DNA from 3 places in the Komagataeibacter saccharivorans genome. Region 2 is predicted to be linked to each of the others. Evidence: riboswitches for the same ligand, from Rfam matches in the RefSeq annotation. Region 2 holds a riboswitch; each other region holds the start of a gene.

Region 1 (9,787 bases), 380 kb from region 2:
GCCCCATGGCCTGCGCCAGACCCGCATCCGTAAACACATCGGAAAAGTCTTCCGCCGCCAGCAGCCCGCGTTCGGGGTGATGCCAGCGCAGCAGCGCCTCGACCTGATCCATCTGCCGGGTGCGGCAGTTCAGGATGGGCTGGTAATAGATCTCGAACTGGTCATGTTCCACCCCGCAGCGCGCCTCGCTCAGGATCGTGACGCGCGCCTGTGCGCGTTCGCGCAGGGTCCGCGTAAACATCTGCGACTGCTTGCCGCCCGCGCGCTTGGCGGCATACATGGCCATATCGGCGTTTTTCTGCACGTCCTCCATCGTATCGTTACCGTCAAGCAGCACAGCACCCACACTGCCCGCGACGCATACGGTCACCGTCTCGATATCGATCGGGCGTTCCAGAACGGCCTGAAGCCGGTCGAGGTACCGATCCAGCGGCATGTCTTCCAGCGTCCGGTTCAGGATCACGGCGAATTCGTCCCCGCCCAGACGGCTGACCGGATCATCGGGATGCGTCAGTTCGATCAGGCGCGAAGCCACGGCCCGCAGCACGATATCGCCGGCATGATGGCCATGCACGTCGTTGATCTGCTTGAAGCCGTCCAGATCGAACATGACCAGTGCGGGCTGGATCGCCCCGCCTTCCCGACAATGCGCGATTTCATCGGCCAGTGCCGTATTGAAGCCACCGCGGTTGAGCAGCCCGGTCAGCGTATCCGTTTCCGCCAGTTCGCACAGACGGTCGCGGGTGTTCATCAGTTCGGTAATTTCGTAGCGGCTGGCCACATAGCCCAGTATCTGACCGTGCGCATCCATCTTGGGGATGATGGTGGTCGCGACCCAGTAAAGCGAGCCATCCCTGGCGCGGTTACAGATATTGCCACGCCACAGTTCACCCGCGCCGATCGTGCGGTACATGTCGCGAAAGAAGTTGGCGTCGTGATAACCGGAATTGACAATACTGTGGGTAGAACCGATCAGTTCCTCACGCGAATACTGGCTTATTTCACAAAAACGGTCATTCGCATATGTAATGACGCCCTGCCTGTCGGTAATGGCGACAATCAGGATATTGTCAACCAGATCAGCCCAGAAATCCACATCCTGACGTGTCAGTGCCCGCAGCCGATCATCGTGTTGCAATGCCATCTTCCTGTCTGAAAACCAAAGTAGAAAATGGGGCGTTATCCATTAAATTCAACTGACAATGGGTAGCGCCCCCTGACCCGGATGCGCCACCCCGGCAGGCGCACCATCTATTGCCCGGGAAGAATGAACGATCCACGCTCCTGCCCCGCACGGAACCATTCTTCCAGTGCCGCAGGTGGAAGGGGCTTGGCGAACAGGTAGCCCTGCATCACATCGCAACGCAGTTTTTCCAGCAGTTTGTGCTGCTGCACCGTCTCCACCCCTTCGGTCACGACCGTCAGGCCAAGCCTGCTGCCAATGCCGATTACCGCCATGGTCACGGCCTGCGCATTTGTATCGTGTTCAAAATCATTTATGAAGCTGCGATCGATCTTGATTTCGCTCAGCGGCAGGCGCGTCAGGCGTGACAGGGAAGAATAGCCGGTACCGAAATCATCCATAGACAGCCCGACATCCAGCCTGCGGATGGCGTGCAGCACCTCTTCCGTATCACCGCTGCTGTCCATCATCACGCTCTCGGTAATTTCAACCGTCAGGCGGTCGGGCGTGAGGTTATGGTACTGAAGCAGGTTGGCGATATATTCGGGCAGGCCACGATTGCGGAAATGCACGGCTGAAAGATTGACCGAAACGGTGGGCACATGCACGCCGTCCTGATCCCATTTCATCATCTGCGTGCAGGCTTCCTTCAGCGACCACCGGCCGATGGCCTCGATCTGGCCGGTTTCTTCCGCCACGGCGATGAAACGGGAAGGATAGATGTTGCCCAGCTTGGGATGATGCCACCGCGACAGGGCTTCCACCCCGTACAGGCCGCCGGTCATGGTTTCCACCTGCGGCTGGTAATGCAGGTTGAGCATGCCGCGCGCCAGGGAATCCCGCAGCGCCGAACCCAGCATCAGCCGGTCCTGCGCGACCTGGTTCTTCTCGCGTCCCGCAAAGCGGTAGACGCCGCGCCCGTCTTCCTTGGCCTGATGGGCGGCCACGTCGGCCAGGCTGAGCAGGGTTTCACTGTCCGGCCCGTTTTCGGGAAAGGTGCTGATGCCCACACAGCAGGAAATGCTGAGCGTATTTTCCCCCACCTGAAGGGGTCTGGCGATGGCGTTGATCAGCCCTTCGGCAAATTTTTCCGCCTTTTCATGCGAACAGTCGGGGATAACGATGATGAACTCATCCCCGCCCGAACGGCTGACGATGCATTCATCCTTCACCTGCGATCGGATGCGCCGCCCGATCTCGATCAGGAAACGGTCGGCGTTCACATGGCCAAGCGCGTCATTGATATCGCGGAAACGGTCAATATCGACCATGAACAGCGAAAACCGGCTGTTGCCGCCGCGCAGGATCAGACGTTCGATGACATTATGCAGCGACGAACGGTTCAGCAGGCCCGTCAGGCGGTCAAAATTGGAAAGCTGGGCAATATGCAGCCGTGTCTCGTTCTGTTCGATCGCCAGCGCGCAGAACGGCATGCAGGCGGCCACCACCCGGTCCGCCCATTCATGCGATTTCTCACCCCCGCGAAGATAGATGGCGAAAATACCCATCACCTTTCCCGTGCGCGAGACAACGGGGGATGAACAGCACCGCACCAGCCCCAGCGAACGGGCCACCGACTGGTAGCTGTCCCATACCACCGCGTTGCTGGTGGCCGGGCTGCTGCCCAGTTCCTCCACCTGCGCATCGGTCAGCACCATGCTGTCCAGCCCGGCACGGAACCGGGCCGGCATGCCGGGGGCGGCAAGAACCTTGAGCGCATGCGCGCTGTCGATCAGGATAAGGGCGGCCATGCCATCGGGCACGAACCTGTCGGCCCGGCGGCACAGCAGTTCGCCCACTTCGCGTACCGTCTGGTCGGATGCCAGGGCCTGCAGCACATCGTTCTGCAGGACGAGTATCCTGCGCTGCCGGCTCTGTTCCGTCACGTCCTTCATGACGGCGATGTAATAGATCTTGCTGCTGCCGGTCAGTTGCACGCGGGAAATCGACAGTTCACCGCATACATATTCGCCAGTGGAACGCTGGAACTCGACTTCGCGGGATGTTCCGACAATCCGGCCTATTCCGGTTTCCCGGTTGCGGTCGATATAGCCGTTATGCTTCGCACGTTCCGGTAATGGTACAAGGCAGTTTACGTTCTGGCCCATGACCTGTTCACGCGGAAGACCCCATATCTCCTCGGCGGCGGGATTGAAGAAGATGATATTGTTATGCTCATCAATCACGACCATGGGGTCGATGGCCTGCTCCATGGCGGAAAGCAGGACATCGGCGCTAATCTCGGGCTGATCCACCATAAACTCCAGATCGTCGGGGCGCATGATGCACCATTTAAAGCCACGCTTCGTAATTGTGGCAGGCAGGCAGCCCATACCACATGCGCATCCGCTGCGTCAGTCCCGTCATGGTCGGGCAACACAGCGTAATACGCATGATGGATCTGGCGGTACGGTGCCGCTGCATCTGCATCCGAAGGGTGGTGGCCATATCACGTCCATCCCCGCCAGCACAGGACCATAAGCCATCCATCAGTCACGACGGCGTTCCAGATCCTGTGGCAGCATGCCCGCCAGCGGGCGGCAGGCATAGGCACTTTCGCCTTCCGGCTGGGGCATGTTCTGGCGCAGCTCGGCAGCACCTGCTGAAACCGCACGCCACGCCGCCTGCGCCAGCGCCTTGCGGCTGGGGAAATCCGCCGGGTCCAGCGGCGGGTGCAGCAGCACGGTCGCGCGCATCGAACGCCATTTGACCAGTTGCCATACATGGGGGCCAAGGTCCATGTCCCCGTACCATGCGAAGACCGGGCGGCGCGCGCGGTTGACCGGCACGCCCTCAAGCTGGTCGTACACGACCGAAACCGGCTGGATCAGCGGGATCATGCCCGGCTTCGCGGCGATGGTGGCGGCCTCGCTCAACGGTTCGTCCGGCACCTTCCCCGCGGGCAGGCGCGGCGGCTTGGCGATGGCGAAAAAGGCCGACAGGAACGGCAGCACCCGTGACCCGTCCGATGATGTACCCTCGGGGAACAGGATCAGGTTGTCCCCTTCCACCATCAGGCGGTGCAGCATCTCGTCCCGCTCGCGGCCCGTGGTGCTGCGCTGGCGGCTGACGAATATGGTCCGCCCGATGCGGGACACCAGCCCCATGATCGGCCAGCCCTCGATATCGCCCTTGGCCACGAAATTGGATGGCAGCACGGTGCCCAGCACCGGCACGTCAAGCCATGTGGAATGGTTGGAGACGTAAATGACCGGCCGTTCGCCTTCGCGCCGGGCACGCCTGCCCCCCACGCCGCCCGCCCTTCGGCCAACCACGCGTATGCGCAGCGACAGAAGCAGGCACAGCCCGCCCCAGACCATGCGCGTCCAGCGTATCTTGGCCGTGCCGGGAACCAGCAGCAGGACCGCCTCGAACCCGACCGAAAGCGGCACCCACACCGTAATGGCGGCCAGCCGTCCCACGCCACGGGCGGTACGGGCATATTCACGCAGGCGGCCCGACGGGGTGACGGACATGGTCGCGATGGCCCGCGCGGCATCCGAACCCGCTTCAGGGGCGATCACCTGCCGGGAGGCACGTCGCGCGGGCAGGGACTGGACAGGTGGTGTGGAACGACGCCGGGTAAAGCGGCGGATGAAATCGGCGATCATGCGCCTATCCATAGCCCGCCATCATGGCACGCGACAATATAGGGCGGCAGGACAGTCTGGCTGCCGTGTCATGCATGCAACGCGCGCGGTGTGCGCCCGCCGTCATCGTGCCGTCATATTGCCTGGCGACAAGGAATACGGACCGGCGCGGATGGCCTGTGTCCCGTCCGCCGCTGGACCGGACGTGATGACCGGTCCATGCTAGGTACTTATCCCTGAGGAGTTTTTCCCCATGTCCGCATGCAGCCGTCGCGGCGTCCTGTTCGCCGCCACGACCGCCTTCACCCTTCTTGCGTCCCTCCCGCATGGCCCCGCGCGGGCAGCGGATGATGTACTGAACGTGCTGACATGGTGCGATCATGAAGACCCTGAACTGCTTGGCCCCTTCGAGCAGGCCAACAGGGTACGTATCCACTTCAAGGACATCGACAGCGGCGATGCCACCCGCACCATCCTGCGCCAGTCCAGACCGGGAGACTGGGACGTGGTGATCATGGATGAAACGGATGCCCCCCGTCTGGCTATGGCCGGAATGCTGCAGCCGCTGGACCCCGCCGATTTTCCCGCAGCCGAAGTGCCAGCCCCCATCGCCGATCCGGCAATCGGGTCCTATGGCGGCAGGCTGTATTCCGTGGCGGAGAAATATGGCTTCAATGCCGTAGCCTTCAACCGCACACGGGTAGACCCTGCGGATATGGAGGACATCAACGCCATCTGGCAGCCACGCCATCACGGGCGGATCGCGATATATGACAGCTACCTGCCGGTCCTGTCCTATATCGCGCTGGCCATGGGCCTTGATCCCGCACACCTGCACGATACCGACCTGCCCGCCCTGCGGGACAGGCTTGTCACCCTGCGCGCCAGCGCCGCACTGGTAGGGGACATGGCCACGGTGCAGCAGGCGCTGGCGGATGGTCAGGTGGATATTGTCGTGGGCGGTGGCGCATGGACCACGGCGGGCGTGGGCGAAGGCGGCGCAGTGGCGACGGCCGATGCGCAGCCCCCCGCCACAGCCCGGCGCCCGGAGCTGACCTTTACCGTGCCCCGGCAGGGCGGCATACGCTGGCAGCACGGGATTTCGATTGTCGCCACATCGCAGCGCAAGGCGCTGGCGCTGGCATTCGCGCAGTATCTGCGCACGCCTGCCGCGCAGGCGCGGCTTGCCACATCATCATGTTACTGGGGCATGCCCGCCAGTCCGCTTGCCCCGCTGGATGACGCGGCCCGCGCCGCGCTGCACTGGGACCAGCAGCCGGGCTATATCGCCGCAAGCCATCCCTACCCCATCGTTGACGAGGCCATGGATGGCAGGCTGCATGCGTTATGGGACGGCGTGATGAAGGACAGTACTCCCGTCACGCCCACCACGGTCACACCCGCCACAGACAATGCGGATGACGGCACAGCCGGTCCCTGATTTCAGCCGTGACGCACGGCCCGGGGCGTAAGCAGCCGTTCGGCCAGAACACCGAACATCAGCCCCAGGCTACCCCACAGAACAAGCTGCATGCCCAGTGCTGCCTCCCGGAAGCGCCACAGCACGAGGGCGGGGAAATTGTCCGGCACCTCGTTCACATCAGGCAGCACCCATTGCAGCAGCGCGATCAGCACCACGAACACCGCCGCCCCGCACAGCGAGGCACTCCATTCACCCAGCCGCGCCACCAGCGCGCGGCCAGAAAGAACCGCCAGAACGAGCGCGCATAGCGAAAAGACCACCATCTCGAAATAGGTGGCCGTGCGCAGGCCGATCGTCTCCGGCGTACCGACGCCGGGCGGGTTGGCCGGGTATTTGAGATCGGGCACGACAACCACCGCCAGAAATCCCGCCCCGGCCAGAAGCAGGGCGAGCATGCGCGGCGAAAAACGGCCAATCCGGCCATAAGCGGTTGCAAAGACCAGCGAAAACAGACCGCCATAGGCGGCACCATACATGACGGCGGCGGTCAGCATGCCGATGGATGCCTGCACCGCGCGGCTGACCAGTTCCGGCTCTGGCGCATCGCCTGCCGCCGCGTCCTGTGCCGCTTCATAAGCGATGGAAAGGGCGACCTGCGGTTCACCGAACACGCGGGCGAACACGAAGGCAAGGCAGGCGGCAAGAATACCAGCCAGCATGCCACGCAGCAGAAGGCGGCCCGCCATCAGCCAGCCCCCCGACCGGAAAGGGAGGAATGGAAATTCATTGTCAGATCTCCTGTCGGGAAAGCGCGTCCCGCAACGGAATTATTCTTTATCCACCGGGAGAGGTCTGACTTCCGCATGACGACATGCGATGTACAGTGGCGCGACCGTGCCGGAATCCCACCGGCTTCCCTCCCGCGGATCACGAGGGGCGCAGTCAATACCGCGCCCGCATCCAAGTCAATATCGCGCGGCCTACGGCGCAGCCGTGGCCGGGGACTGCGGCAACGTCACCCTGCTGGCCTGACCCTGCGCCGCACGCCACTGCCGCAGCGCATCAAGCGTATGAGCGACATGGCCATCGGGCGAAAGCGCACTATAGGCGTAAATCACCTTGCCATCGGGCGCGATCACATAGGATGTGCGGTTGGCCCGGTTCAGCAGCGGCAGGCGGCTGTCATACTGCCGCGCGATCTGCCCCTTCGGGTCGGTTGCGACCATCAGGCGGCCATGGCCTTCGCTGACGGAAAAACGGTCGAGGGTGGGCAGGTCATCGGTCGAAACGCCGATCACCGTGGCGCCCAGCGCCGTGTACTGGTCCATGGCGGCAGCAAAATCGTGGGCTTCCATGGTGCAGCCACGGGTAAAGGCCGCAGGATAGAAATACACCACCACCGGCCCCTTGCGCAGCGCATCGGCCAGATGGAAGCTGAATTCACTGCCATTGCGCGTGGCCTGGGTATCAAACATCGGGGCCTGGCTGCCCACCGGCAACGCCGCGCGCGCGGGTGAGAAACACACGAACCCGGCAAACGCCAGCACCCCCGCCAGCGGCAGGCACAGCCCCGGCATGCACCAGCGCGAACGCCTGTAAAAATACCTCATGTTTCCTCACACCCTGAAAGCAGGGTTCCAGCCATCATGTGGCGGGCGGCAGGATCTGGCAGCCACCGCCACCCAGTCGCTGACAGACCTGTTCGGCAGCAGCGTGCGACAGGCCGGTCAGCCTTGCACGATAGACATGACCGCGTTGCGATGCAACGCTGGCGACCTGCGTGCGCACCCCGCTGTAGGAAACCCTGGCCTTTGCCTGCCCCGCCGCATGTTCGGCCTGCCCGGCGGAACCGAAGGCGCCCACCTGCACCGCCCAGTCATGTCCACCCGCCATGCTGATGACCCCGGGATGCACCGCAGCCGATGTCATGGGGGTCACGCCGCTCTGTTCACGCGCGCTCCATGCCGCACGGACGGCGGCAGCTTCGGGCGACGGGGGCTCGGCTACCGTATCCTGCGGTGCGGCCGCCATCAGGGTGCGGGCGCGGTTTCGTCCGCCACGGCTGTTCTGCGCCGCCTGCGCGCGGGCCAGTGCGCGCGCTTCCACCAGCAGGTCCGCCTGCGAGCGGTTGAGCGGCGTGCTGCCCGCGATCTTCGGTCCGATGGAGGCTACGTAATCGCGGGTTTCCTTGGGCAGGGTGTGGTAGCGGTCCAGAAAATCATCCAGCCGTCCCGGCCCGCTGTTATAGGCGGCAAGAAAGCCGGGGGAGCCGTAAATGTCGTACATCTCGCGGATGTAGGCGGTGCCTGCCACGATGTTGTCATGGGGTTCATAGGCATCGGGGCCGAGGCTGTAGCGCGCGCGCATCTCGTCATAAGTGGGCGGCATGAGCTGCATGAGCCCCATCGCACCGGGCAGCGAGGTCACGAACTGCCCGTTACGGTAAAGCTGGCCACCAGATTCGCGCTGCATGACCTGCCTGATCCAGACGGCGGGCACGTCGAAGCGCTGCGACGCCTCGGTAATATACGGTCCCCATGGATCGTCCGGCGGGCCGGGCGGGGTATAGCTGGTATGGGCGCGGGCGCGATAGGTATCGGCTTCGTCCATCATCTGCGCTTCGGTCATGGGGCGTGGCCCCTGCGCGCAGGCGGCCAGAAAACCCGCGAATGCCAGCGCCAGCCACCGCACGGCCCCGCGCGTAGTGGTGGACCGGGCGACCGGGGCCGCCTGCCCACATTCGTCAGATGCCGGTTCCACTACTGCCTGCGCTGTTGCCATGTCCTGCCGTTATCCCGCTCATGCCCATGTTCCCATGGTGGACATGCCAGCATGGCCCCATCCGACGGGAGGGCCGCACCATAACAGCGCGGCTCCGGCTTGCGCAATCCTGATGCGCAGGCTGCGTACATGCCATTTCCCGCCCGGAATTAAAGGAAGTTATTCCTCGGTGCAGGTCGCGGGGTCGGGACCGGTGCGGTGGCTGGGGCTGTCCAGTGCCGCAAGGTCACGCATGTCCTCATCCGTCAGCTTGAAGCTGAATGTCTGCAGGTTGGCGCGCATGCGTTCGGGATGCGCACTTTTGGGAATGGGCACTGAGCCGGTCTGTACTATCCAGCGCAGCATGACCTGTGCGGGGGTCTTGCCATGACGTTCCGCTACGCGGTTGAGGACCGGATTCTCCATCACCGCGCCCCGGCCCAGCGGACTCCACGCCTCGGTCAGGATGCCGTGCTTGCGGTGCATGGCGCGCAGGCCCGACTGCGCGAAATCGACGTGCATCTCGATCTGGTTGACGGCGGGCACCACGCCGGTTTCGTCAATCAGGCGCTGGATGTGTTCGGGCAGGAAGTTAGACACCCCGATGGAGCGTACATGGCCATCCTTCTGCAACTGGATCATTGCCTTCCAGCTTTCCACATACAGGTCCTTGGCCGGAAGCGGCCAGTGGATGAGGTAGAGGTCGACATAACTCATCTTCAGCCGTTCAAGGCTGCGTTCGAACGCGCGCAGGGTGCTGTCGAAGCCATGGTCGGCCCCGCGCAGCTTGGTGGTGACGAAAATATCCTCACGCCCGACATCGAAACTGAG
Region 2 (9,787 bases):
GAAATGCCGGGAATGACGGTTACCTCAACCCCGCGCCATGCGGCGGGGCCGTGGTCGATGGCCTCGAACACGGCGCTGGCCATGCCGAATACGCCCGCATCACCACCCGATACGACCGCCACGACCCGCCCCGCCAGCGCCAGTTCCACGGCATGGCGGGCACGATCCAGTTCCACGCGGTTGTCGCTTGCATGCCGTATCACTTCCGGCCCGGCCTGAACGCGGGCGACGTAGGGTGCGTAACCGATCAGGTCGGTTGCCTGCGCCAGCGCCGCATCGGCCTGCGGCGTGCGCTGCGCCAGTGCGCCGGGTCCCAGCCCGACGACAAGGATGCGACCCCGGTTTTCCGTCATCGTGCGTCCTCCCGACCGGGCACGAGGATAATGGAAAAATAGGGGGCAGGCCCCTGCATTTCGGTCAGCTTCATGCAGCGTTGCTGCGGCTGGGTGGCGCGTTCCACGTAGATCGCCCGTTCCTCCCGCCCGGTCTGGCGCAGGGCGGTGCGGATCTTTTCAAGATTGCGGCCCAGTTTCATGATGACGGCGGCATCGGCCTGTTCCAGCCGCGTGGTCAGGGATACGGCATCCAGCGTGCCGGGAATGACGCACAGCACGTCATCGCCATGTACCATCGGGGCCTGCGCCACCGACCAGCATCCGGCCATGGCGGTAATGCCCGGCACGATGGTGCAGGGGAAACGGTCATGCAGGCGGTCGAATACATACATGGCCGATCCGAACAGGAACGGATCGCCCTCGCACAGCAGGGCGACATCCTGCCCGTCACGCAGGCAGGTTGCGATCCGCCCGGCGCAGTCATCGTAGAATCGTGCCATGCGCACCAGATAGGCGGGATCGCTGACCGGGATTTCCGTGGTGAAGGGATAGGCGAAGCGCAGCGTCGTGGCGGTGGGGGAGACCAGATCCCCCGCGATCTCACGGGCATGGCCGGGGCGGTCATGGCGGCAGAACCATGCGACGACCGGGCTTTCGCGCAGCAGGCGCGCGGCCTTCAGGGTCATGAGTTCGGGATCACCCGGTCCCATGCCCAGAATGGACAGGTGGCCAGTGGTCATTCCGCCTCGCTCGCCAGTGCGTTGACGGTCGCCGCCGCCATGGCGCTGCCGCCCAGACGACCACGCACGATGATGAAGGGCAGGTCGCCGAATTCGGCCAGCGCCTCTTTCGATTCGGCGGCCCCGACGAAACCGACCGGCATGCCGATCACCGCCGCGGGCCGTGGCGCGCCTGCCCGGATCATTTCCAGCAGGTGGAACAGTGCTGTCGGTGCATTGCCGATGGCGACGACTGCCCCCGCCAGATCATCGCCCCACAGGTCCATCGCGGCGGCGGAACGGGTATTGCCGATCGTCCGGGCCAGTTCGGGTGTGCGCGGATCGCGCAGCGTGCAGATGACCGGGTTATCGGCGGGCAGGCGCGCACGGGTCACGCCATGGGCGACCATGTTCGCATCACACAGGACCGGCCTGGCCGCCAGCAGGGCGGCGCGTGCGCTGCTGACGAAATCGGGTGACATGCGGACGGCCTGCGCCACGTCCACCATGCCGCAGGCATGGATGATGCGTACGACCACGCGGGCTTCCGCCTCATTCAGGCCGCTGAGGTCCGCTTCGGACCGGATGATGGCAAAGGAACGGGCATAGATCGCCGCCCCGTCATGGATGTAGTCGTACGGTTCCGTTTGCGCGGTCATGCCGGTCCAGTTCTCCCGTTCTGTGGCGAGGCATCGCCCTGTTGCGGGGACCAGCCCCGCACGATGGGATGTATCTGTGCCAGCGAAAGCCCGATGTCTACAGGCGTATCGTCCGCCCGGCCATGCGGACACAGGGCATAGCCATCCTGTCCGGCGACCAGCGTGATGTCGGCGGGGGCCGGATGGGCGCATCCCTTGGTGCAGCCCGATACGTGCAGGCTCACGCCCGGTGGCAGGTCGGGGGCCAGACAGGCCGCATCCGCAATGACGTCGCGCGGCGCACAGCCACAGCCGCGCATGCCGATACAGGCCGATATGCGCAGGCGCGGATCATCGGGTGTGGCGATCAGGCCGGGCACTGGCGGTGGCGCAGCACAGTCTTCCAGTATGATCGCGCGCCACGGGGCAATGCGCATATGGCCGTTGCCTGCGGTTTCGGACCAGTCCGCCACGGCTTCCAGTATGTCGGCGTCAATCGGGCCGGAGGGCAGGACCGCGCCCATGGCATTGCCGGGCAGCGGACCGGCCAGTTGCGGTGTCGCCCCGGTTGCGGCTGGGATTTCCACCGTATCGGCCAGCAGGCCAGACTGCGCAAAGGCCGCGCGTCCCAGTCCCGCATCACGCAGGGGACGGCTACGTGCGCCGGTGGCAGCCAGCGCATGGGCCAGTGCAAGAACCGTGGCGGGAACCCGTGCGCCGGTACAGGGCAGGCCCCGCGCGCCGCATATGACCAGCCAGCCGGTGGGGCAGGCGCGGACAACGATATCGGCGCGCAATGTGCCCGCCGGGATATGGCCGCCGCAGTCAACGGCGATCAGGAATTTGGCAGGCAGTCCGCACAGGGTATCGGCGGTGGCCAGCGCGGCATCAAGCGCACATATGACGGCAGGCGCGTCAGCCGCTGCGTGCGGGTCCAGCCCCGCCAGTGGGGAGAGCAGCAGCCCGCGCCGGGCCTCCGTCGCCGCATCCGCGCTGGCCAGACCGGCGGCGTGCATGTCACGGGCGAAAGCACGCGTGCTGTCGGGTGTCAGGCCGCGCAGTTGCAGGTTGCCCCGGCTGGTCAGTTCGATCAGGCCATTGCCATGCCGCCGCGCCGCCTGCGCGATCTGGCGTGCCTGAAGCGCGGACAGGCGGCCAAGGGGCGGGCGCACGCGTACCAGCCAGCCATCGGCGGCTTCCATGGGGGTATGCAGGCCGGGGCACCAGCCGCGCACGCTGGGGGCGATGGTCATGAAGCATCATCCAGCAGCAGCCCGGCGCTGTTGCTGCGCGGTCGCCACAGGTCGCGCCGCATCGCATCGGCCAGCAGCCGACGGATGGCGGCATGGGCATCGGGATTGGCTTCGCGCAGGAAAGCCTCCATTTCCGGATCGTCCAGCAGCGCGCCGAAAGTCAGGTCGAACTGCCGGTCGAAGCGTGTGGGCAAAGTCGCGGCAAAGCCATGCAGGGCTTCCATGCCGCGCGCGATTTCGGCTGCGCCCCGGTAGCCATGGCGGCGCATGCCCGCAAGCCAGGCCGGGTTGACCAGACGACCGCGCGTCACGCGGGCCACTTCCTGCGCCGTGGCGCGCAGGCGGGGCGTATCCGGGCGGGACGTATCGCCATGCAGCAGGCGCGGCGCATTGCCCAGCATGCCTGCCGCCGCCGCCATGCCGCCTTCATGTGTGGCGATGTCCACGCTTTCCAGAATATCGGTTTCCGCGTTGTCCTGTACATGCAGCATGACTGCCGCCTGCGCCATGCGCTGCGCCAGTGCGGCCGGGTCCTGCCCGCCTTCACGCTGGCCGCCATAGGTCCATGCCGAGCCTGCCAGCCATGCCTGCCCCAGTTCATCGCGTCCGGTCCATGCCCCCCCGGCCAGCAGGTCTTCCACCCCGCTGCCATAGGAACCGGGCGCGGCGCCGAACATGCGCGCGGTGGCGGCGTGGCGGGCCGGGCCGTCCAGTCCGGTGACACTGGCGGCCAGCGGGTTGAGGTCCGGGGCTTCGAAATCGCGCCCCGCAATGGCCTGCACCGCCTGTTCAAACAGGGCGATCTGACCCGGAAAGGCATCGCGGAACAGGCCCGACAGCCGTAGCGTGACATCCACGCGCGGACGGCCCAGTTCGGCCATGGGGACGATCTCGATCCCGGTGATACGGCCCGATGCGTCATCCCATACCGGCCTGACCCCCATAAGCAGCAGCGCAAGGGCCAGATCCTCGCCCCCCGTGCGCAGGCTGGCCGAACCCCACAGGTCGATCACAAGGCTGCGCAGCGGTTCGCCCTGATCCTGAAGATGCCCTTCAATCAGTATGGCGGCGGTGCGTTCGGCCAGCACCAGCGCCGAACGGGTGGGGATGGCGCGCGGGTCCATGGCATACAGGTTGCGTCCCGTGGGCAGCACATCGGCACGCCCGCGCGTGGGCGCGCCAGCCGGGCCTGCGGGAACGAACCGGCCATCCAGCGCGGCCAGCAGCGCATTGCTTTCCGCCTGTCCGCATGCGTGCAGGCGGGTGGCGATTTCCTCGCCATCGGTCATGTTGCACGAATGCGCGATGGCCCGCGCCAGTTCATCCGCCCGTGGCGGCGGGTGGCCAAAGACATGCAGCCCGTCGCGGATCTGCAGGTCCTTCACATCGCACAGATAGGCATCCAGCCGGGCGAGGGCTTCATCCTCATCCCCGTCACGGGCCGCGCCGCTTTCTCCCAGCAGGCCCAGACTGTCCGCGCGTTGCAGGATTTCCCCGCGCAGTATGGCCCCGCGCCTGCGGTCCAGACCATCAGCCGCCGCATATTCATCGATCAGGCGTTCCAGTTCGCCCGTATCGGTCCCGCTGGTGCCGACCGGCACGATGGGGGGCGTCATGTGGCCGATGGTGACGGCCCCCAGCCTGCGCCGGGCGGCGGCGGCCTCGCCGGGGTTATTGACAATGAAGGGATAGATCACCGGCAGCCCGTCCACCAGTAATGACGGCCAGCAGGTGGCGCTGGGCGCAGCAGCCTTGCCCGGCAGCCATTCCAGCGTGCCATGCGTGCCCAGATGCACCATGGCGTCCAGCCCCGCTTCATGGCGCAGCCACAGATAGAAGGCGACATAGGCATGCCGGGGCGGGGTATCGGGATCATGATAGCCCCCGTGCCGGTCGCCCGGTGCGCCCCGGTCGGGCTGCAGCGCCATCAGGATGTTTCCCGCCCGCATGTGGCGCAGGTGAAACATCCCGTCCCGGCAGGCCGGGTCTTCTTCCGGCGTGCCCCAGCAGGTCGTGAGCGCTGCGCGTGATTCCGCAGGCAGGCCGTCAAACCAGCGTTGGTAGGTGGCGATAGAGACAAAGGGCCGCGCGGATGCACGGGCCAGTGCATCCGTAAGCTGCCGTGCGGTAGGCAGCGGGGCCGCACCCGTATCGTATCCGGCGGCGTGCAGCAGGTACACGATGTGTTCGAGGCTTGCGAAACTGTCCAGTCCCACGGCGTGGGCAGCCTGTCCCGTGGGCGCGCCCTGCGCGCCGGGATAGTCGGACAGGATGATGCCCACGTGCCGCGCGTCGGGCCGCGTGTGTCCCAGCCGTGCCCACCCGGCGGCGCGGGCGCATGTCAGCGCGATGCCATCGGGGTAGGGCACATGACGCGCGGGCAGCCCGGGCGCGGCTTCTTCCTTGAAGGAAATGGGACAGGCGGGAATCCGCCCGTCGAGTTCCGGCAGCACCACCTGCATCGCAAGGTCCGCCTGTGACAGGCCGCGCACGCTGTCGCGCCATGTGGCGTAGGGTATACCCGGCTGCTGCACCTGCAGCACCGGCACGCCCGCCATATCCAGCGGACTGTGGCCATCATCGCTGCCCCGCGTGGAAAAGAAGGTGGCGTTGAGGATGATGTCGGGCGGGGCTGCGGCAATCCGGTCCGTCACCACCCGCGCCGACGCGGCATCTTTCAGGGAGGTGACATAAAGCAGGTCAGCCCCGATGCCGTGTCCGGCCAGAGCGGAGGCCAGTTCCATGATGGGGGCGATATCCGCCGCCAGCAGATGCGTGCGGTAGAACACCACCATTGCACGTAGCGGCAGGGCGGGGTCGGCTGCGTGCAGCAGTTCCGCCGGGGGCAGGGGAATGGTGGGCGTATCCACATCCGGCCCGCATCCGGCCAGATGCGCCATGACCCGCAGGGCGGTTGCCATGTTGGCGCTGCCGCCCGTGCGCATGAGGGCATCAAGCCGCGCGCGCGTGGCGTCCCCCACGGTGGAAAGCCGCGCCAGGCGCGGGTCATCGCGCCCATCCCCGGACAGGAAGGCCAGCGGGATATTCGCCTGACCGCATGCGCGCGCCAGTTCTTCCGCCCCGTAACGCCAGTAATCCAGACCCCCCAGCAGCCGCACCACCACGCAGCGCGAATCCGTGATGGTATCGGCTACATACAGGTCGATCGACATCGGGTGCAGCAGCCGCGACAGGGTGACGGTGCACAGGCTGGCAGCCGGAGCGTCCGCCGCCGCATGGGCGGCGTTCAGGCACAGCAGGTCGCTGTCCGAAAAGGACAGGAACACGATATCCGCCGGGGCATGCCCCAGATCTTCCGCCTGATCGCCGTCGTCGAGCGTGCGGACCTCGCGTGCCAGCAGATGCATGGTGCCTGTCCCGTCCTGCTGCCGTTGTCCCCTAGACCTGCGCCAGCGCGTGCGCGATGGCGGACTGGTCCATGCCCTTCTGCCCGATCACCACCAGATCGCCCGTGCGCGGCGCATCACTGGCAAGGGGGCGGTCGAACTGGTGGCGGAAGCGGCTGCCGACGCCCTGTACCGCAAGGCGCATGGGTTTGCCCTGCACGCAGGCATAGCCTTTCATGCGCAGGATGTCGTGCTGTTCGGCCAGTGTTTTCAGCCGGTCGATGAAACCGTCCACGCTGCCCTGTTCGGGAATGGCCAGCACGAAGCTTTCAAAATCATCATGCTCGTGCTCGCCGCCTTCCGCATCGTGGTGGGACGGGCGCGCTGCAAGGTCGTCTTCCGCCGCCGCGTCCAGACCAAGCAGCACCGCCGGGTCAACCTGCCCGTCTGTTGCGCGCACCACCTTGACCGCGCGGGGGATTTCGGCGCGGATCGCGGCTTCCACCGCATCGGCCTGCTGCGCCGTCATCAGGTCAGACTTGTTCAGCACCACCAGATCGGCCGACAGGAGCTGGTCTTCGTAGACTTCGGCCAGCGGGTTGTCATGATCGAGCGACGGGTCGGCCGCCTGCTGGCGGGCGACCTCCTCCGGGTCGTCGGCGAAGCGGCCAGCGGCGACGGCGGGGCCGTCCACCACCGTAACCACGCCGTCCACCGTCATGCGGGTGCGGATGGTGGGCCAGCCAAAGGCCTTGAGCAGCGGCTTGGGCAGCGCCAGACCGGAGGTCTCGATCACGATATGGTCCGGCGGGCTTGCGCGGTCGAGCAGGGCTTCCATGGTCGGCAGGAAATCATCCGCAACCGTGCAGCACAGGCAGCCATTGGTCAGTTCGACAATATCCTCGTCACGGCATCCTTCCACACCGCAGGCGCGCAGCGTGTCGCCATCAATGCCCAGCGTGCCGAATTCATTGACCACGATGGCAATGCGCCTGCCCTTCGCATTGGCCAGCACATGGCGCAGCAGCGTGGTCTTGCCCGCGCCCAGAAAGCCGGTGATGACGGTAACGGGTACCCTGGCACGTGCCGTGGTGGTGGGGGTCATGGCGATCAGGCTCCAGAAAAAAGGGATGCGGGAAAACGGCCACGCACCATGTCCGACAGGCTGGCGGGCCTGCGCGATGGCATGACGGTGCCGCTGCGCGATGCGGCGTAGGCCGTAAGATAGGTCATCAGGTCCTGTGCCTTCTCCGGGCCGAGCCGGGCGAGGAGCCAGCCCCATTTGCCCGGCGTGGCCACCACGGCGGCACAGCCGCTGTCACATGCGGCAAGGCAGGAGACCTCATGAATGACAAGGCCGGGCGTGTCCGCCGCCAGCGCCACCATGGCGTCATGAAGCTGGCGTCCCTGCGGATTGTCGGATGCGGGCAGGCCCCGGCGGCAGGTCACGCATACATGCAGATGCACGGGGGGCGTATTTCCGGATTCCGGCTGCGGCTGTGCGGTCATGTCGGTCCGTGCCCTTTCGCGGCATGGCTGCGCGGCGCAGCCTGAAGGCGGGGTGCACGGTTACGACCCCGCACCCGCGCGGGGCGGGGACGGTGGCCCATCGCGTGCCGGGCACCCCGCCGGCCATGCGATTGAAATCGGTCTCATCCGGGTCGCATGGCTGCGGCGCGGCATATGATGGCAGGTCTCCTGGCTTGTGGCGGAGGGGGTGATCCCTCCCTTCCGGCTGCCTTCCCGGTCCCGCTGGTAAGGGACCAGTGACAATGCCGCGTTCCCTGACAGGTCACGCGGGCCGGAAACAGCCACCTACAGTTGCGGGGGCAGCGACGGCCTTGCCCATGGGCGCACCGTCTTCCCTATTCTCCCCAATGGGGAACCATCAGGACCGGATTTAGACGATTGCGGACCGCGCTGTCAAAGAAACCACGGTAATGCTGGATATGTCCCGCCTTCATGACAGCGGCGCGCCGGTCATGCGCACGCGCCATGCCGTATGCCGCGTCAGCACCGTATGGCTGCATGGTGCGATATCCAGCCGCGACAGCATGCCCGCATCCCCGCCAAGGGCTGCGATGACGATGGCCTTTATGACCGTGGCATCGGCCATCACCCGGATGCGCGGCGGTGTTGTGGGCAGGGCCGTCAGCCAGGGGGTGATGCGGTGCAGGAGGTCCGCGCGGCTTTCCCCGCCGGGCGGGGCGAACGTGGCATCCGCAGTCCAGCGGGCCAGACCGGCAGGGGGCAGATCCTTCAGTGCAGCGCCCTGCCATGCGCCCATTTCCACCATGCGCAGCGCGGGCACATGGTGGCAGGCACAATCTGGCGGTGGTTCCATTGACGGCGGGATCAGGGTCAGGTCGGCATCATCGGACAGGCTGCCTGGAAAATCCGGGGGCAGGGCGATGGCATCGTCCGTGCGGGGGATCATGCCCGGGCGCAGGCTGTCCGCCGGGGGAAGGGCAATGCAGGTCAGGATCTGGTTCATGGGTCACTGTCCCGCGCATGGGGAAAGGGTGGGTCAAGCAATGGATGATTGACCTTCCATGCCAATTTTGGAAACATGCGGCCAGATCCGGTTATGGAACGGGCGGCAGATCAGGCCGTGTTTCATGCATACTGCTCCGGGTCGTGCGTGATCCATGGAGTTTCCCAGTATGAGCCAAGGTACAACTGTCCTGTCCACCGGTAGCGTTGCCGCGCCGCAGGTTTCCATCCCGGTCCGCGACCTGCTGCCGTGGGGTGTGTTCGGGCTGGTACTGGCATCGCTGCTGCTGTATTTCGTCGGGGCGGAGCAGGGGGCGACCGCGCTCATTTCCGGTCACTACGTGCATGAATTCGTGCATGACGGACGCCATCTGCTGGGCTTCCCCTGCCACTGATCCAGTAGGGGCGCGGGTTCGTCCCGCCTGTTCCGGTCCCGTGACCGGGTATGTGCTGAACGGCATTTCCATCGGGAATGCCGTTTTTGCGTTCAGGCCATGCTGATGACCGTCCGGCCCCGGACGTGACCCGCCAGAATGCGCGGCGCGATGGTGATGGCATCGGCCAGCGGTGCATCGTGCAGCATGCTTTCCAGAAGCGTATGGTCGATGTCGCGCGCCAGACGCGCCCATGCCGCCATCCGGCGCGGGCGGGGACACATGACGCTGTCCACGCCCTGCAGGCGCACGTTGCGCAGGATGAAGGGCGCGACCGTCAGGGGCAGGGCCATGCTTTCCGCCAGTCCGCAGGCCGCCACCGTGCCACCGTACTGGATGGATGCGCACATCGTGGCCAGCGTATCCCCGCCCACCACATCGATACCCCCGGCCCACCGGATTTTTTCCAGTGGCCTGCCCGTGGGGGCCAGCGCCTCACGCGGTACGATTTCGCTTGCGCCCAGACGGGTCAGATAGGCATGAAGCTGCGGGCGGCCGGTTACGGCTGTGACCTGATAGCCCAGTTGCGCCAGAAGCATGATGGCCATGCCACCCACGCCACCGCCCG
Region 3 (9,787 bases), 330 kb from region 2:
CCGGCTCCCCGGTCAGTAAAGGAAAGGACCGTTATCGTCCGCGTTCAGGTTGGTGTAGTAGGGAATATAGAAATTCATGCCAAACGGGCTGTAGGTATGGTCAATGCCCGATACGGGCCGCATGGGTTTGACATCGTGTTCGGCAAGGCAGTCGTACAGCGTCTCGCGCAGGGTGCTGTTTTCCTTATCGGACTTCGGGGTGCCGTAAAACAGTTCATGCGCGTAGGGTTTGCACGCCTGCGGCGTATGGTCGTAATAGCGGGCGTACTGTTCCTGCCGGTTTTTGATGATATCCGCATCGGGTATCCACTGATGCGTGGCGACTGATGTATGCCAGATCTGCTTCCATCCGGTGTGCATGTGGGGCAGGCGGGCAATGGCGACGCCATCCTGCCGTGTGCCATCCTTGCGCACCACCGTGCCGTGACAGGCCAGAACCTGCATATGGTCGTCATAGACGGCGCTTTTGATCGTGCCATCTTCAAAACGGATTGCGGGGGAAGCCTGCGGCGCACCCTGATTGGCAGTTGCCACCACGGCGGACGTCACGGCTGGCTGTCTGCAGTAATTCACCAGTGGACGCGGTGCATGCTGCGCGCAGGCGGCCATGCTGAGCGGGAGACATAAAGCAACAAGACGGCGCAACGGATTCTTCCTTTACAGTTAGGGTGCGTGACATGGTCATCCGCCCTGTCCCTTCACGGGTATAGAAGGGCTGGCGGCCTCACAATAATGTAAATTTCAATGCCGGTCTGTGCTTTTGTTCCCGTATGACCTGCCGGGACCGCCAGTATGTGCTGGCAGTCCCCTTGTGGTGTGAAAACATTTCCATTTGCCCCCGTGCATCACGACGATAATGCGGGGGGGCGAACGGGACGTTTTCAGAAGGTCAGGCTGCTGTGCAGGCCGAAAACGGCCTCGTTGCCCACGCGGCGGTTTCCGGTCCAGTCCGTCACCCCCCCGGAGGGGTTCCAGACGTACTGGAAGTCAGGCTGCATCACCATCCACGGCGTGACCTGCGCCTGATAGGTCAGTTCCAGATGGTTTTCATTGCCCTGCACGATTGATCCGCTGTCGCGGTCGAACTGGCGCTGGCCTGAACTGGCCCGGCCAATGCCCCAGCCCAGCCCGATCGTGTCGTTGTCACGCCCCCTGAACGGCGCCTTCAGGTTCACGCCCGCATCGATGGCGAAGCTGATCAGGTTGCGGTCGCCGCCATTGCCGGTCGCACGCAGGAACACGCCCACCGACCGTGCGGATTGCAGCGAAGGCCGCCAGATCATCTGGTCGATGATGCCATACACCATCCAGTTGCCCCGGTCCCAGCGCGGGGTCAGGTCGGACTCCGTGCTGTTCACGTTCAGCGTCGCCGCCCCCAGCGAACCACCGTTGCGGTTATACCGGTAATCGGCGAATTTCGCCGTGTCGTAATACCCGCCCAGCTTGTAGATGCCCGGCAGGCCGGGGTCTTTCGTCACATGGGACATGTCGGCGGGCTGCGGGTTCAGCGCGTATTGCAGTTCGGTTATCAGCAGCGCGCCGGTGCCCATGTTGAAGTTGGTGCCATTGGCGCCGTCATAGGTCTGGCTGGTGGGATCGGAATTGTAACCGCTGATGGACCCGGTAGCCTGCTGGATGGGAAGCGAGTTGTAGCGGTTGCCCGGCGGGTTGTCGTCGGCGGCGGCGAACATGAAGGTGAACTTCTCGCTGGGGCGGTAGCGGATGCGGATGGCGGGCGAGGACAGCGGCCATGACGGGCCGCCGCCATACAGGTTGACCGACGGGGCCATGGGCCAGCCGAAATTGGCGTTGAGGTAAAGCGATGCGTAATCGCTGATGAGGAATTCGGTATCGAGATCCTGCTGCCCGATCTTCACGTCCAGCTTTCCGTTAAGGAAGGTCTGCTGGTACCACAGTTCGAACAGGCGGGTGGAGCGGTCGGCCTCGAACCCGCTGACGGGGTTGAAGTTGGCCAGGTGATCCTGCGAGATCGAACGCCCGCGCGTCTGCAGCGCGCTGACCTGGAACAGGCCGCCCTTCAGGCCAAACAGCTTTTCGGTATCAACGGTCAGCGTCGGCATGGTCACGCCATCATAGGACGGGCCGGTGCCCGAACCGGCTGCCCCGTCATTGCCCGAGGCCGAACCGCCGGTGCCGTTGCCCCAGAGTTCATCGACTTCCTGAATGTCGAAGGTGATGCCGTGTTTGTACAGCCATGGCCGCGCACTCCACATATTGCCCAGCAGGTTGCCGCTGGTATCGAGCCTGTCACCATCGCCCGCGGCCTTTTCCTCCGCATCGGCCTGCGCGCGTTCTGAATCGCGCACCGTCGCAGGGTCGATCTGCTGGACCAGCGGGGTGGAATTGCCAAGGCGGGCGCGGTCCTGCGCAAGCTGGGTGAGGGGTGTCTGGGCGTGGGCCTCGGGACCGCCGGCAGCGCAGCAGCCCAGTAATATGATGCGGGGCAGGTACCTGCACACCCGCAGGGAATGAAAGAATTTCATCAACAAAAACATCCCGTCAGGATGGGTCTGGTCATAACCGGCCACCACGCGGCGTTAACCGGGTGTCTGGTCGGTGCGGAACTGGCAATACGGGATGTTAACTGGTCGGATACATTCTTTTATGCCCATCTCCGGGAATACCCGCCCGGCGATATGGTAGGTGGACAACGGCAGGTCTCCTGGCTTGCGGGTCATTGCATTTCATCTACCTTCCCGGTCGGAGCCAGTGGTTGCCGCCTGATGGCGACGCCAGATGAAATACTCTCCGCCTACAGTTGCGGGTACAGCTACCGACTGCGACCCCGGGCATTGCACCCTGCCGGGTCTACGGCATTCCCTCTTTTACCCGCTTGCACGGGACCGTTGACTGATGGGGCGGACTATAATGCCTGCCGCCCTGCATGCAAGCTCAGCCCGGTGTCCGGTCAAGCAGGCATGCGACTTCATCGGCGGTCGGTGCCGCTTCGGCTGCACCCGCTCGGGTGGTGGCCAGCGCCCCGCAGGCAGCCGCGTAGCGCACGGCTTCGCCCAGCGTCGCCCCACGCGCCAGCGCAGTCGCCAGTCCGGCGTTGAAACAGTCCCCGGCCGCGACCGTATCAATCGCCCTGACCGCGAAAGGTGGTACGAAACCCCGTGTCGTGGCGGTGGAATATACCACGCCCCGGTGCCCCAGCTTGATAATGGCCGTGTGCGTGCCGCGTTCATGCAGGATCCGGGCGGCGTGCAGGGCGGTAGCTTCATCGACGGGCAGGATACCGGTCAGTTCGCGCGTTTCGTTTTCATTGGGGGTCAGGATATCCGCCAGGGCGAATAAGGCGTCGGGCAGACCGGTTGCAGGCACCGGGGCCGGGTCCAGCACGACCGGTATGTTCCGGGCACGGGCCTGTCGTGCGACGGCCTGCACCAGCTCCGCATCCATTTCCATCTGCATCATGACTACTGCCGCATTGTCCAGCACCGGGGCCAGATGGGCACAGGCTTCGGCCCCATGGGCCATGTTGGCGCCGCCATCCACCAGAATCTGGTTTTCCCCCGCATGGTTGATGGTAATGAAGGCCCGGCCCGTGCCCGCCTGCGGATCGGCCAGAAGCCAGCGCGCGTTCACCCCGGCATCGTGCAGGGTGGTGCGCGCCATCTCGGCCAGCATGTCGGTTCCGGTCCAGCCAGCCAGTGCCACGTCCTGTCCCAGCCGCGCCACCGCAACCGCCTGATTTGCGCCCTTGCCCCCCAGCCCGGTCGTGGAGGAATGGACATGCAGCGTTTCACCGGGATGCGGGAAACGCTCGACATGCGTGACAAAATCAATGTTCGTGCTGCCGATCACGGCAATATGGGCGGGGGACGTGGACATGGCGGACCTGACATGATGCAACGGATGACAACAGTCATATCAGCATGTCGCCGGACAGAAAAATATATGGTGCTGGCATGATGCCGCCATGGGGGATGGGAAATCATGAACGTATTGCCGGTTGCAGCGGGCGATCCGGCCCCACGGTTTGTGCAGCGCTGTACAACGCGGTGGGGTCATTACAGCTTTGACATGGCGGCGGGCCGATACAGCATTCTGTTCTTTTTTCCCTCCACCCTTGATCCGTGCGCGGCTCGCGCCCTGTCGGTCATGCGGGCGCGGGCCGCGCAGCAGGCGGACGGTGCGGTCGGTTTTTTTGGCGTCAGCGCGGACAGTGCGGATGAAACCCGTATCCCGGTTGTAACAGGCGGGGAATCCATCCGGTTTTTCCGGGATGCCGACCGCAGGGTGCATGACCTGTACGGGATCGGGGTGGGGCAATGCTTCTGGGTCGTGGTCGATCCCATGCTGCGTGTATGCCTCAGCATGCCCGATGCGCCGGGTGTGGCGGCGCGCGTGCTCGATCATGTCATGCGCCTGCCGCCCGTGCAGGATGGGCCGGTTCCCGCACTCATGCTGCCTGCCGTGCTGGAACCGGCGTTCTGTCAGGTGCTGATGGATTATTACCACACGCACGAATCCCGTCCGTCTGCCGTGCTGACGCGCGGGGCGGATGGAAAGCCGGTCAATATAATTGATTCTGGGTTCAAGAGCCGACGTGACTGCCTGTTACGCGACGGTGATCTTGTCCGGCAGTTACAGGCGCGCATCATCCGGCGTGTGGTGCCCGAAATTACCCGTGTGTTCCAGTGCACCGTGACCCGCATGGACCGCATGGTGCTGGGCCGGTACGATGCGGCGGAGGGTGGATGCTTCGGTCCGCATCGTGACAATACGGTGCCGGGGGCGGCCCACAGGCTGTTCGCCATCTCGATCACGCTGAACGATGATTATGGGGGCGGGGAACTCACCTTCCCCGAATTTTCGTCGCGCGGCCTGCGGCCGCCTGCTGGTGGCGCGGTGGTGTTTTCGTGTGCGCTGCTGCATGCGGTCCGCCCGGTAACGCAGGGGGTGCGGTATGCGTGTCTGCCCTTTGCGTTCAACGAGGCGTCCATGGCGGCGGCACGGGAAGCCAGCGCCCCGCTTACGGGTTGAGGGCGGACTGGAACCTGCGTTCGCGTATCCATGTATCGAGTGATTCAGCATCCATTGGATGGGCGAAATAGTACCCCTGTATCACGTCACAGCCGATGGCGCGTAGCTGGATGCACTGTTCGGCTTCTTCCACGCCTTCGGCAATTACGGTCATGCCCAGCGTATGGCCAATGCGGATGATGGCGGTCACCACCTGCCGTACATTGCCGGTGCTGCCGAAACCCTTCATGAAACTGCGGTCGATCTTGACCTCGTTTATGGGCAGGCTGGCAAGGTTGGCCAGGCTGGAATAACCGGTTCCGAAATCATCCATGGACAGGCCGATCCCCAGATTGCGGATTGCGACCGCCGTGGTCATGGTCTGCTCGAAATTCTCGATCATGGTGGTTTCGGTCAGTTCCACGATCAGCCGTTCCGGCGGGACGTTGGTCTGGTGCAGCACGGTGGCAAGCTGGGAAACCAGTTCGGGGTCCTGAAACTGTATGGCGGACAGGTTGACCGACACGGTCGGCACCGCCACGCCGCGTGCAATCCATTCGGCCATCTGTTCACATGCCACCCGTAACGACCATGCACCCAGCGCGCGGATCTGGCCGGTTTCTTCCGCCACGGGAATGAACCGCCCCGGCGGGATCGTGCCCAGCACCGGGTCGGTCCAGCGTGACAGGGCTTCCACCCCGTGCAGCCTGCCGGTCAGCACGTTCACCTGCGGCTGGTAGACAAGGTTCAGCCGCCTGTCGGCAATTGCTTCACGCAGGCTGGATGCCAGTATGACATGGTCATCGGCCTGGCGGGTCATGGACGGATGGAAGAAACGGTAGCAGCCGCGGCCCGCCTTCTTGGCCTGTGCCAGCGCGGTATAGGCCTGACGGAGGGTTTCCTCCATGTCCTGATCGTCGATATGGGTGCAGATGCCGATACTGCCCGAAATGCTGACCGGGATGCCATCCACGGTAAACGGTTCTTCAAGGTTATGGATGATGCGTTCGGCCAGAAGGGTAACGTCGGGCGCGTTTTCTTCGGTAATGATGACGAACTCGTCCCCTTCCGTGCGGATCAGGACATCGCGCCCGGCAATGCCGTGGCGCAGGCGGCGGGAGAGTTCCAGAAGTAGCTGGTCGGCCCGGCCCTGTCCCAGTGCCTCCACAATCTTGCGGAAGCGGTCGAGGTCGATGATCATGAGGCTGATCGGGGCGGCGGGCTGGCGGTTATCAAGTTCCTGCATGCGGCGGTTGAGCCACATGCGGTTGGGCAGGCTGGTCAGCCGGTCCGTATAGGACAGGCGTATGATGGATTCACGGCTGCGCTGCTGTTCGATGGCCAGCATGGCCAGATGCACGCAGGCGCTGACGATGCGGCGGTGCCAGACATCAGGTGCGCCGGGATTGCGGAAATACAGTGAAAAACTGCCCGCCACATCGCCGTTGCGCAGGATGATGGGCACGGCCCATTCCGCTGCAATCCCATGCGCGCGCATGGTGGCGCGCAGTTCGGGCCAGCGGGTTTCGGTGGCGAAATCCGCCACGACCACTTCTTCCGCCGTGGCCATGGCCGTGCCACAGGCCCCGCCTGTCGTGCTGGCCTCCAGCCCCTCAAGAGCGTGGAGCATGGGCAGCGGAATATTGCCATGGCCGCCCGGACGCACCGTCGGGCCACTGCCCAGCATGGCCACGGCCATGCAGTCGGGCGCGATCAGTTCGATCCGGCGGCACATGAAGTCCAGCATGACATCCAGCGGGAACTGGTCCGTCAGGGCTTCCACCACATCGCGTTGCAGTTCGCGTAACTGCTGGTCATGGGTGATGTCGTGCAGGACGACGATAATATCGCTTAACGTTTCATTCGTTGCGTAATGGGGGGTGACCGCGCAACGCAGCCGCAGTTCCCTGCCCTGCGGGGTGCGCGTGCGCATATCCAGTTCGAAGCCAGTGCGGTGCGAGAGGTGCTGCTGGAACTGGCGCAGGGTTTCGATATCGCCCTGCGTGTCGGACAGCAGGGAACTGAAGGCCATGCCGTGCAGCACATCCGCTTCCGTGCCAAGCAGGGCGAGGATGGCGCGGTTGGCATGGGTGATGCGGTATTGCGGGTCAAGAACCAGAATGCCCCGGTCGGTCGCATGGACGATCAGTTTGCTGATCTCCACTTCTTCGCGGTTGCGTTCCTCCTCCGTCCGGTCGTGCAGGCAGAGCAGTTCGTAGGGATGGCCGTTCCAGTTTATGCCCTCACGGCACAGATGCACCGGCACGCCCAGCCCGTCCTGGCGGCGCAGGGTGGTGTGGCATTTGCGCGCACCCTCCACCGGCATGGGTTCGCAGGCGTGGGACAGGTCGGGAAACAGCCGGCCCAGCCGTGTGTCGGCCATTTCGGCTTCATCATGGCCGGTCATCTCGCGGGCCGGGGAATTGCTGTAGACGATACGACCCGACCCGTCCGCTATCATCACGGCAAGCGACAGCTTCTCCAGCAAGGGTGAAGACATCTGTGAGATGTCCGACATGGTCGCCTCTTTCACTATGTGTCGTCTCACTTCACCAGGGGTAGCGGATGGGGTCGTCACGGCATGAAGGGCAGGAGTGTGGAACGGCGCAGGCTGTCAGGCAACAGCGATCACCAAAATATATTTCCTGTTGCCCTCACGGAATCGTTTTCGTGTACCTTGTTGTTTTTTAAACACAAATAACGTTATTGCGATTTCGCAACAGTCTGTATCAGTATTCCGGTTTTTCCCCTTTTGCGGGAATGGAGGTCGGTGTGCCCGGTGTGCCGGCATAGGTCAGCAGCAGGACGGTCCGTGTCTCCCCCGTTTCGCCGCGATGGGTATCGTTGACTGATTCGGCAAAGGCCTGCCCTTGATGGAAGGTCTGCGTTTTGCCCGTTTCCCGGTCATGGATTGTCAACTGCCCTTCCAGCACATACCCCGCGTTCGGTACCGGATGGGTGTGCCATGGCAGGGCGGTATGCGCGGGAATGGTCAGCCGGATCATGGTCAGTTCCGGTTGTGTGGTGGGGTATTTTTCATACGCCATGCCATTCCATGCGTGATCGGCCTGAAGCAGGATATCCCGATGACCGGACGCAACCGACTGCGCATGTCCCGCCGTGCTGGCGGTAACGGCAATTGACAGACAGGCGGCAAGAATGGGGATTGACCGTAGCATCTGTATCTTTCCATTTGGTTGTCATTCTGAAATATAGCGCACGGTATGGTCAGGCGTTGCCATAATAATAGGAAAATGGTCGGCCCTATCGGATATTATCGGCCAAATACTTAAAATATCATTATCTTACAATATGTTACAAACAATATAGAAATAATTATTCGTAGAGTAAAATAATGGTTCATTCTGTACGGAAAAATAATCGACAATATTAAGTAAATATCAATCAACGCAGAAGAGAAGTTATGGGAATAATTTTCATCAATTCATTCGGAATGGAAGGCATCTGATGGGATGTATTGTTTTCATTATGTCAAAAAAATGAAAACGAAGGAAAAATTCATAATCTGACAGTAATGAGCGGCGTACGGGATGTATCCTGCGCCTGCGCAGGGTGCATGACCGAAGTCGTCCTGCCCGTCAGACGTGGATTCCGTGCGGGCGGTCCATACCCCACGTGCGTTGCCGCTACGGAGCGGTCCCGCGCGCGCATGGACTGCTGCCAGACCGTTACCGGCACGGGTGAGCGACCGCGTGTAGCGGTAAGACCTGATATTATATTGAGAAAGGAGAATGGTGGAGGGAGTTGGATTCGAACCAACGTAGGCGTACACCAGCGGATTTACAGTCCGCCCCCTTTAGCCACTCGGGCATCCCTCCGGGTTGGCGGGGTAATTAAGGGGTATGGCGGGGGGTGTCAATAGGTTTGGCGAAAAACTTCGCCCGCGTGCATTTCGGGGAATGACGCGGCCCGTCGTTAGGCTTAAAGAACGGGCATGAACATGCGCGCTCCCCGTCGTCGCGGCCATTCGCCTGCGGCCCCTTCCGCTTCGTCTTCCCGATCCGGACCTGACCGGGGTGGTCGGGGGGGGCGTGGGGCGGCCTCAGCCCCGCGTGGCACCTGCTGGCTGTATGGGCTGCATGCCGTACAGGCGGCGCTGGAAAACCCGGATCGCAAGCTGCGCCAGCTTCTGGTGACAGCCGAAGCCGAGGAAACGCTGGCCGAAAAGCTGGAAGGCGGTTTTCCCATCCAGCCCGTGCGGACCGAACGCGCGCGGCTGGACATGCTGTGTGGTGCCGATGCGGTTCATCAGGGCATGGCCCTGCTGGCCGATGCCCTGACCGCGCCTGATCTTGATACCGTGCTGGAACAGCCCGGACCGGTTCTGGTGCTCGATCAGGTGACCGACCCGCGCAATGTGGGGGCCATCCTGCGTTCGGCGGCGGCGTTTGGTGCGGTGGCTGTTGTCATGCAGGACCGTAACGCGCCGGAAGAAACCGGCACGCTTGCGCGCGCGGCATCCGGTGCGCTGGAAATCGTGCCGCTGATCCGTGTGGTCAACCTGTCGCGCGTGCTGGACGCGCTCAAGACCCGTGGGCTGTGGGTGGTGGGGCTGGATGCGGGCGGTGGCGTACTGGATGGCGCATCCTTCCACCAGCGTCGCGTCGCACTGGTGCTGGGGGCCGAAGGGGCCGGACTGCGACGGCTGACGCGCGAGCATTGTGACGAGATTGCCGGTCTGGCCATGAGCAGCCAGATGGAAAGCCTGAATGTATCCAATGCGGCGGCGGTCGCGTTGTACGAGATGTTCCGCCACCGCTGATTCCCGTCCGCGCAA

The links. A riboswitch is a leader RNA that binds a small molecule or an ion and turns the genes downstream of it on or off. The one in region 2 is predicted to bind cobalamin.
Region 1: another riboswitch for cobalamin. It lies ahead of KSAC_RS08515 (CbtA family protein); the one in region 2 lies ahead of KSAC_RS10380 (DUF1636 family protein).
Region 3: another riboswitch for cobalamin. It lies ahead of KSAC_RS08810 (carbohydrate porin); the one in region 2 lies ahead of KSAC_RS10380 (DUF1636 family protein).

Annotation. Positions count from the first base shown of each region.
Region 1 covers NZ_CP036404.1:1,872,346-1,882,132, forward strand. Annotated here, with positions in the region: gene KSAC_RS08495 (putative bifunctional diguanylate cyclase/phosphodiesterase) at 1-1,144, opposite strand, end outside; gene KSAC_RS08500 (EAL domain-containing protein) at 1,252-3,465, opposite strand; gene KSAC_RS17265 (hypothetical protein) at 3,476-3,631, opposite strand; gene KSAC_RS08505 (lysophospholipid acyltransferase family protein) at 3,673-4,794, opposite strand; gene KSAC_RS08510 (extracellular solute-binding protein) at 5,027-6,214, shown strand; gene KSAC_RS08515 (CbtA family protein) at 6,217-6,942, opposite strand; cobalamin riboswitch at 6,968-7,158, opposite strand; gene KSAC_RS08520 (peroxiredoxin) at 7,177-7,806, opposite strand; gene KSAC_RS08525 (lytic transglycosylase domain-containing protein) at 7,841-8,977, opposite strand; gene KSAC_RS08530 (aldo/keto reductase) at 9,137-9,787, opposite strand, start outside.
Region 2 covers NZ_CP036404.1:2,252,608-2,262,394, forward strand. Annotated here, with positions in the region: gene cobJ (precorrin-3B C(17)-methyltransferase) at 1-353, opposite strand, end outside; gene KSAC_RS10355 (precorrin-2 C(20)-methyltransferase) at 350-1,075, opposite strand; gene KSAC_RS10360 (precorrin-8X methylmutase) at 1,072-1,713, opposite strand; gene cobG (precorrin-3B synthase) at 1,710-2,945, opposite strand; gene cobN (cobaltochelatase subunit CobN) at 2,942-6,313, opposite strand; gene cobW (cobalamin biosynthesis protein CobW) at 6,345-7,397, opposite strand; gene KSAC_RS10380 (DUF1636 family protein) at 7,403-7,801, opposite strand; gene KSAC_RS17300 (hypothetical protein) at 7,800-7,979, shown strand; cobalamin riboswitch at 7,964-8,197, opposite strand; gene KSAC_RS10385 (histidine phosphatase family protein) at 8,253-8,786, opposite strand; gene KSAC_RS10390 (CbtB domain-containing protein) at 8,956-9,180, shown strand; gene acuI (acrylyl-CoA reductase (NADPH)) at 9,273-9,787, opposite strand, start outside.
Region 3 covers NZ_CP036404.1:1,925,422-1,935,208, reverse strand. Annotated here, with positions in the region: gene KSAC_RS08815 (hypothetical protein) at 13-549, opposite strand; gene KSAC_RS08810 (carbohydrate porin) at 882-2,504, opposite strand; cobalamin riboswitch at 2,657-2,884, opposite strand; gene KSAC_RS08805 (ribokinase) at 2,914-3,855, opposite strand; gene KSAC_RS08800 (redoxin domain-containing protein) at 3,961-5,010, shown strand; gene KSAC_RS08795 (EAL domain-containing protein) at 5,000-7,489, opposite strand; gene KSAC_RS08790 (cupin domain-containing protein) at 7,719-8,168, opposite strand; tRNA gene KSAC_RS08785 (tRNA-Tyr) at 8,743-8,828, opposite strand; gene rlmB (23S rRNA (guanosine(2251)-2'-O)-methyltransferase RlmB) at 8,945-9,772, shown strand.